One region of the Pseudogracilibacillus sp. SE30717A genome, then DNA from elsewhere that is predicted to be linked to it. Evidence: riboswitches for the same ligand, from Rfam matches in the RefSeq annotation. Region 1 holds a riboswitch; each other region holds the start of a gene.
The links. Region 1 has a riboswitch for S-adenosylmethionine ahead of metK (methionine adenosyltransferase). Riboswitches for the same ligand answer to the same signal wherever they lie in the genome.
Positions count from the first base shown of each region.

Region 1 (2,207 bases):
TTTACATGTTGGAGCAGATATAACAGTAAATTCTGATGTATGATTTTTAAGTTCATTCTCATTAGGTGTAATAAATAGTTGGCGAGCAAACAAATTGTGCCAAGCATATTCATTAATTACTTCAACTTGCAAGCGGAATTTTTCATCTGCTCCTGCAAATCCTTTAAATGAAAACAGTTCATTCTTTTCTTTTAAGTGATTAATTACCTTATCATATAACTTATCAAATGACGTTTCATCTAACGGCTGATTTACTGCTCCCCAATCCACAATATTATCAGAAACATCGTCTCGAACGATAAATCGATCTTGCGGTGAACGCCCTGTATATTTTCCAGTAGTAGCCTTAACAGCACCAGTTGCAGTTAAGACACCTTCTTCTCTAGATAAAATTTTCTCTACTAATAATGGAACAGATAAATTGGTGTGCACATTATTATTTACAGTTAATTCTTGATTCATAGACTTTGCTGTCATGTTCATTACACAAACCATCCTTTACAAGTACTTAATTCTGAATATAGTATAACACATTTGATTATATAGTCCATACTAAATGTGAAAACAAAAATAGCTTACTAATTATATATGTAATTTTTGAATTTTTATCCTTTATAATATGCGGATTAACGGTGGTTCGGGAAAAATGTTTACAATATTGTGAATGGAGTAAAAAGAACATAAATTATTCCTGTTTGACACAAATAGACACTTTGAGGTAAGCTAGTGCATAACGGACTCTCTTATTCGGAGTTGGTGGAGGGACAGACCCGAAGAAGCCCAGCAACCATCACATTATGTGAAAAGGTGCTAACCTGATGCAAGGAAATAATTCCTTGAGCAATAAGAGTGAAAGGCAGTATTTCCTTTCCTCTATCACTAGCGGGAAGGATTTTTTGTTTGAACGAATACGAACGAATTATGAATTAAGACTTCCTTTGACCTCTGATGTTTTTGAGCTCCGTGTTACATTAATAAGGAGGCTAATTATAGCATGGCAGAAAATCGTCGGTTATTTACATCTGAGTCGGTTACAGAAGGTCATCCTGATAAAATATGTGACCAAATATCAGATGCTATATTAGATGAAATTTTAAAAAAAGATCCAGATGCTCGTGTTGCTTGTGAGACGACAGTTACCACAGGACTTGTATTAGTGGCTGGAGAAATAACTACTTCAACCTATGTGGACATCCCACGCACTGTAAGAAACACGATAAAAGAAATTGGATATACACGTGCGAAATATGGTTTCGATGCGGAAACTTGTTCCGTTTTAACAGCTATTGATGAACAATCACCAGATATTGCAAGTGGTGTGGATACCGCTTTTGAGGCACGGAAAGAAGGGAAAGAAGAGACCATTGGGGCAGGTGACCAAGGGTTAATGTTCGGCTTTGCTTGTGATGAAACGGAGGATTTAATGCCGCTTCCGATATTTCTAGCGCATCGGCTAGCAAAACAATTGGCAGATGTACGTAAAAATGGAACATTAAATTATCTTCGACCTGACGGCAAGACTCAAGTTACAATTGAATATGATGAAAATGATCAACCGATCCGCGTGGATACGATCGTTATTTCCACACAACATCATGAAGATCTTACATTAGAACAAATTGAAAAAGACATGATGGAATATGTCATCCATCCTGTAGTGCCAAGCTTTTTATTAGATGAGAATACAAAATATTATATTAATCCCTCAGGTAGGTTTGTTATCGGAGGACCGCAGGGAGATGCTGGTTTAACTGGTAGGAAAATTATCGTTGATACGTACGGCGGATATGCTCGCCATGGTGGAGGGGCATTTAGTGGGAAAGATCCTACCAAGGTTGACCGATCGGCAGCTTATGCGGCAAGATATGTAGCGAAAAACATTGTAGCGGCTCATTTAGCTGAAAAATGTGAAGTTCAATTGGCATATGCAATTGGAGTTGCGGAACCAGTATCCATTTCGATAAATACATTTGGTACTGGAAAGGTTGCTGAAGATAAGTTAGTTGAGGTAATTCGTCAGTTATTTGATTTAAGCCCGGCAGGAATTATTGAAATGTTAGATTTAAGAAAACCTATTTATCGACAAGTTGCTGCTTATGGCCATTTCGGACGAGGAGATTTAAATTTACCTTGGGAGAAAACGGACAAAGTTGAAAGTTTACAAAAATCATTATTGAAGTATGTTTAAAAAAGAAGCTTGCCTTATC
Region 1 covers NZ_JAXHDF010000004.1:6,662-8,868, reverse strand. The annotation lists gene pckA (phosphoenolpyruvate carboxykinase (ATP)) at 1-483, opposite strand, end outside; SAM riboswitch class I at 741-850, shown strand; gene metK (methionine adenosyltransferase) at 995-2,188, shown strand.

Region 2 (2,207 bases), on a different contig from region 1:
TTGAAGTGGGGTATGCAATATAAATTCATCAATATCATACGTCTTATGCAAAAAGTCTAATTCACTCTTTATCTTTTCTGAAGTTCCTTTAATTATTGCAACCTCCTTCTCTATTACCTCAAACGATTCTGTCGTTTGTCTCTTCAAAGCATTAACCTGTTCGGCAGATTGTACGAGAAGTTTTCGCCCTTTCTCAAAAATAACTTGGTATAGTTTTAACTCTTTTGCCAGATCGTCTGCTTCTTTGTTGGAGTCAGCTGCCAATACTGCCACGGCAACAATCAATTTACCTTCTGGATACATATTACGATACGTCTGGGAGGCTGCTTTTAAAGCTTCATCATCGCTATTTAAAAAACGCGCAAAAACAAAATGCGTCTGTAACTTGGCTGCTAGCTCTGCACTGTTCGCACTCCCACCAAGCAGAAATACATCTGGCTTGATGATTGGCTCCGGCATTACTTTAATTCCTTCCAACGGATGCCCTTTTGGGATTTCCTCATCGATTAACTGTTTTACAAATGTATATCGTTCATTAAAATCAGATCCATTGTTTAATGTTCCGTATTGTAGTGCTTTAGTGGATAAATCAAAGCCGCCTGGAGCTTTCCCAATTCCTAAATCAACCCTGCCTGGCGCTAAGGAAGATAAGACATAAAAATTCTCAGTTACTTTATATGGACTATAATGTTGTAACATCACTCCTCCAGACCCTATATTTATGTTTTCAGTCTGTGCTAATAAATGTGCGATCATTATTTCCGGAGAACTTCCTGCTACATTTTTCATGTGGTGATGTTCAGAAACCCAAAAACGTTTATACCCCCAATCTTCAGCATCTTTTGCTAATTCAATTGTACTTTTAAACGCATCCGTTGCGTGTTTCCCTGGAAATATTGGACTTTGATCTAGAATTCCTAACTCATATCCCATCTTTATTCCTCCATTTAAAAAGCCTCTTCCTTTTTAATTAAGAAGAGGCCATAACAAACTATCTCTTCTTATTTTTAAGTTATGATAACTTTCTGGATTTGGCACATCACTTCAAAAGTTGTTGCCGAGGCTTCATCAGGCCAGTCCTTCCACCTCTCTTTATAAGAATTACGTTTACTATATTTAATTTATTATTTATCCTATATGTTTACTGTGATTTAAGTTGTGTTTAATCATATCCCATAATTTTACTTCCGTCAATACGTTTTATAACTATTTTTTAAAATGGGCTTCTTTCACATATAACAGCATTTCTCAAATAATCTTTCACTAATCCTATTGAAACACTTGTCTCCATTCTGCTTTCTTAGCAAGCATTTTACGCGCATTTTCTTGGGCTCCTTCTAAACTATGACTTGCTGCCCAGCCACATTGAACTTCATTACAAGCCGGAACCTCTGTCGCATTAAGCACATCTTCTAATACTTTTTCTACTAATAATAAGATTTCATCGTAATTATCATGATTAATTACGGATAAATAATACCCTGTCTGACACCCCATTGGACTGATATCAACAATTTTATCTGAATGATTTCTACTCAATTCCGCCATTAAATGCTCTAATGAATGGATAGCCGGCATTTCCATATGCTCCTTGTTAGGTTGTGTAAACCGTAGATCATACTTATAAATTTCATCACCATTAATTCCTTTACTTACTCCTGCTAGACGGATATATGGGGCCTTAACTTTCGTATGATCTAAATTAAAACTCTCTACATTTAGCTTTTCGACTTTACTCATTTTCTATCTCCTCCTATATCTTTTTTATTAGTTAACTTTAATAAATCTTTCGCACTCTCGTACAAGAATTTTGCTGCTGGCATCAAGGCTAATTCATCAATTGTAAATTTCGGATGATGCCAATCTTCTGTACCATTTGTACCAAAAAATACAAATGCACCTCTTATATCCTCCAAATAATGTGAAAAGTCTTCCCCACCCATAGACGGTTCGGGATCAATTACTGTTAATAGCTGTTTTTCAGCAGTCCGGTGAAGGGACTGATTAACTTTTAGATCATTTATTAATGCTGGTGGTCCAGGATACCAGTGCACCTTCGCTTGTTGACCAAAAGCCAGACTAGTTTGCTGGACAACTAATTCAAATCGTTTCTTCACTTCTTGACGTATAGAATTGCTAAACGTACGAATTGTTCCTTCTAACGTTACTTTATTAGGAATTACATTCCAAGTATTGCCCCCAACTAT
Region 2 covers NZ_JAXHDF010000015.1:73,259-75,465, forward strand. The annotation lists gene SPD48_RS18780 (LLM class flavin-dependent oxidoreductase) at 1-933, opposite strand, end outside; SAM riboswitch class I at 999-1,101, opposite strand; gene SPD48_RS18785 (S-ribosylhomocysteine lyase) at 1,270-1,740, opposite strand; gene SPD48_RS18790 (amidohydrolase) at 1,737-2,207, opposite strand, start outside.
Region 2: another riboswitch for S-adenosylmethionine. It lies ahead of SPD48_RS18780 (LLM class flavin-dependent oxidoreductase); the one in region 1 lies ahead of metK (methionine adenosyltransferase).

Region 3 (2,207 bases), on a different contig from region 1:
CCTTTTTAAATTCATATTTATCATACATTTCACACCTCCTTCACTAGTATGCTATATATTGTAAACCCGGTCTATCAACAAAGAATAACATTGATGGTATAATTTATTGCCTATGACTTTCCCACAAACTAAAGGCTATCACATGAAAAAAGCGATAGCCTGTAAAGTTAATATGCTTAGTCAATTCAGAATGCTGAATTATTCCAAGGCTGTAAAAATATTAATAGCCTAATTCCTCTTTTGCAATGTCAGTAATAAACTTTAGCTTGTCCCACTGTTCTTCTTCTGTTAATTTATTTCCATGATGAGTAGATGCGAAGCCGCATTGTGGGCTGATACAAATTTGTTCTTTCGGAATATATTGTGTTGCTTCTTTAATTCTTGCTTTAATATTTTCCTTATCCTCTAATTGACCAGATTTGGATGTAAATAAACCTAGCACTACTTGTGGTCCCCCGTTTGGAATATATTCCAGTGGTTTAAAATCTCCGGAACGATCGTCATCATACTCAAGGAAAAACCCATCCACTTTTTCTTTTGCAAATAGTGTTGGAGCAATCAATCCGTAGCTACCTTCAAATGCCCAATTCGAACGATAATTCCCACGACAAAGATGAGTCGTTACATAAAGATCTTCCGGCTTTCCTTCAAGCACCCCGTTAATTACCTTTAACGCTAATTCAATCAATTTCTCTCTTGAATATTTACCGTCATTAAAAGGAATGTCTGGTGAAGATAGACCAGCAATATAAACATCATCAAATTGCAGATAACGTACACCTGCATCATAAAATGCTTGTAACGCATCTCGATACGTCTGTATAATGTCTGCAGCATATTCTTCAATATCCGGATAAATTTCTTCGTTGCGAATACCCTTATTAAATAACTGGTTCGGACTTGGGATTGTCTGCTTGGCAACAGCACGTCCATCTACAATTTCATTGAAGACAATAAAATCTTTTATATGTGGATGGTTTGGATTGAATGAGATTTTACCGACATTTCGTACATCATATCTCTCTGTTTCCTCGTCCCCATTAAATATAAAACCTGTTTCCGGCACATACCCTTCTACCCCATTTAGATGCTCCAGGAAATCAGTATGCCAAAATCTACGTCTAAACTCTCCGTCTGTTACAGCAGACAAGCCAATTTCAATTTGTTTATCAACAATACGTTTTATTTCCTGTGTTTCAATGTCGTATAACTCTTCTCGTGATATATCTCCTGCTTGAAAATCTTTTCTCGCTTGATGAATGATTTCCGGTCTTAATAAACTCCCTACATGATCTGCTTTAAATGGTGCTTTCGTTAATGTAATTGTCATTAATTATTATCCTCTCTCATATTGTTTATTAGAATTAATTCGCTCTTTTTTAAACATTGATGATAATCGTCTTTTCCACCCCTCCTGTAGCCTTGAATTTTTCGGGGTTTTTTAACATCAAAAAACCCCTTCTTGAATAAGAAGAGGTTAATATCACGATAGTCCTTCACTCTTCTCATCTTCAAGCATTTACGCTTCTGGAATTGGCACAGTACTTGTAAAAGTCTGTTGCCGAGGCTTCAAAGGGCCAGTCCCTCCACCTCTCTGGATAAGAAATTAAAACTATTTAATTATTGATTACTAATTTAACTTGACTGAGTAAAAAAGTCAAGGAAAAAATAGTTTAAGATTTTACCTATTCATTATTGCGTGCCTAACATATAGTGTCAAATGACTGTTCATTTGTTTTTTGCGACCTATTTATCCCTATCTACCAGCTTAGCATGAACAACGAAACGTCCTTCATCCGGGTCAAGCGTGTAATCACATGTTGATAACGTCAATATCGTATCATCTTCTTGAACAGAAACATCGGTTGCATAGACGGATCTATTTTTCATTTCATCTACTAACGATTGAAATTCTTCTTCTGTATCAAAATCAGTTTGTATATAATCAAAATCCGTCGTTGTATAATAAGCGGAAAAAACAATAGCATCGTAACTATGATATAACGTATCAAAATGGATGGTTGAATGAGTGTCAAAAAAGTCTTCATCCAAGTATTTTGTTAACTGATTAAACATTGTCTCATCTTTCATCCGATGGCCATATAAAATAAAATTTTTATTTTCTTCTGTTAAATAATTTCGATAATCGGCAAAAATACTTCCTGCTCTAGATTGTTCTCTTTTATAATTACGATCTAAATAATAGG
Region 3 covers NZ_JAXHDF010000013.1:45,625-47,831, forward strand. The annotation lists gene SPD48_RS17780 (helix-turn-helix domain-containing protein) at 1-24, opposite strand, end outside; gene SPD48_RS17785 (5-methyltetrahydropteroyltriglutamate--homocysteine S-methyltransferase) at 221-1,330, opposite strand; SAM riboswitch class I at 1,503-1,605, opposite strand; gene srtB (class B sortase) at 1,747-2,207, opposite strand, start outside.
Region 3: another riboswitch for S-adenosylmethionine. It lies ahead of SPD48_RS17785 (5-methyltetrahydropteroyltriglutamate--homocysteine S-methyltransferase); the one in region 1 lies ahead of metK (methionine adenosyltransferase).

Region 4 (2,207 bases), on a different contig from region 1:
GAGCGTATTATCCACAATATGCAAAATTCCATATTGTTTCGTTATCTCCGAAATTTTCTTTAACTCTACCGTTTGCATTAATGGATTTGTCGGTGTTTCTATAAAAATTGCTTTCGTATGATCTTGAATAAGTTTTTCAAGCTCTTCGTAATTCGTTCCGTTCCAATAAGAAAATTCAAATCCATATTTTTTCTCATATAAATCAAACAATCTGTAATTCCCACCATATATATCACGCGATGAAATAAAATGTGATCCTTTATCAAATAGAGAAAATACTAACTGAACAGCCGCCATACCAGAGGATGTTGCAAAGGCCTCTTCACCACCTTCTAATTCTGCAACTGCTTCTTCCAATACATTACGAGTCGGATTTCCAGTGCGGATATAATCGTACCCATTTTCCAATCCTATTTCTTCATGACGATATGCAGTAGAAAAGTATAGTGGAGTACTTACCGCCCGAAAATGTTCCTCTCTCCGATTTCCAATTTGCACAAGAAATGTTTCTTTTCGACATCGTTCTGTCATCCTCCAAACCCCTTTCAAATAGTAATTGGGACGAGTAAGCACAGTCCCAGGACATCGCGGTTTTAGCCAGTGAGCAGTAAGAAAGTTTTAGATTTTCTTAACAGAAAAAAAGGCATCTATCACCTTACCAGCCTGAATTTCTGGATAAAAAGTGAAAGATGCCTTTAGTTGTCTAATCGGCATAATATTAAATTTTCATTCCTATGTTCTCAAAATTGTTTAGTTGTTTTTAAATTACTTTCTACATTACGATTTGTTAATCGGCTTGCTTTTTTTTGAAATCTTTTTTTCACCGTCGTATCAATCTGTGTCACTTGCCCATCATGGACTGTAATGACTACTGAACCATAATCGATTTCTCGTAAACTAGCAGTTAAAAAATCCTTTTGTGCATCATCAAGTTTACTCAAATTCTCATCTCCCCTTCAGCTTAATATTAAAGTACAAGTTCAAAAATCTAACTCGTAAAGCTGTCGCGCCTAATAAGAAAAGAAACGATTTTGGTAGACCAATAACCATTAAAAAACCTCTTCTTACATGATAAGAAGAGGTCGAATTTATTCATTCATTTCTCTTCTTATCTTTCAGGCACTTAGCTTGCTGGAATTGGCACAGTACTTAAAAAGTCTGTTGCCGAGGCTTCAAAGGGCCAGTCCCTCCACCTCTCTGGATAAGAAAAAATTACTTTTAAATTAAATTGTAAATATAACTATACACTGTTTTCTTAAGTTGTCAACCTTTTCTGCTAATTAATTTTTACCCTCATCTATCCTACTGAAAACTTAATGACCCGGAAAATAAATCATCTGCAAGACAAAAATTACTCCAAATAGATATAGAATTGGATGGACTTCCCGCCACTTCCCTCGCATCACTTTTAGAAGCGGATACGTAATAAATCCTACGGCAATCCCTGTTGCGATACTAGAAGTTAATGGCATCATTATAACAACAGCAAAAGTTGGAAAAGCTTCATCAAATTCTTTCCATTTGATATTTGCCAGACCTGCCAACATAAAACTACCAACAATAATTAAAGCCGGAGCTGTAATCGCTGATAAAGAAGATATCGCCGCTACAATTGGTGAGAAAAATAATGAAATTAAAAATAAGATCGCAACAACTAGTGTGGTTAGCCCTGTTCTTCCTCCAACTGCTACCCCAGAAGATGATTCAACATACGCACTGGACGGCGTTGACCCAAGCGTCGCCCCTACCGTTGTCGCAACTGCATCAGCAGTTAATGCGGCTTTTGCCTTTGGCAGTTTTCCATCTTTCATTAAATTTGCTTGTTCGGCAACCCCAATCATTGTCCCCGTCGTATCAAAAATGGTCACAAGCAAATAAGCTAACACAACCGTATAAAGTGAATGAGAAAATACTCCCGCAATATCTAAATCAAAAAATACAACCGGCGGAGGTGCCGAGGCAATTTTATCTATATGTAGCATCCCGGTAAAATATCCAATGATCGCCGTTACAAACATCCCGATAAATAGTGCACCTTGCACATTACGAGCTACTAAGATTAAGGTAACTAATAAACCGACAATCGCAAGTAATGTCTGAGGATCAGAAGGTTCACCAAATGAAACTAATGTGTCTTCATTCGGTACGACAAGACCTGACATTTTTAATCCTAAAAAAGCAATAAAAAGTCCGATACCCGCTGTAAT
Region 4 covers NZ_JAXHDF010000016.1:3,731-5,937, reverse strand. The annotation lists gene SPD48_RS18895 (aminotransferase class I/II-fold pyridoxal phosphate-dependent enzyme) at 1-531, opposite strand, end outside; gene SPD48_RS18890 (YezD family protein) at 741-941, opposite strand; SAM riboswitch class I at 1,106-1,208, opposite strand; gene SPD48_RS18885 (NCS2 family permease) at 1,314-2,207, opposite strand, start outside.
Region 4: another riboswitch for S-adenosylmethionine. It lies ahead of SPD48_RS18890 (YezD family protein); the one in region 1 lies ahead of metK (methionine adenosyltransferase).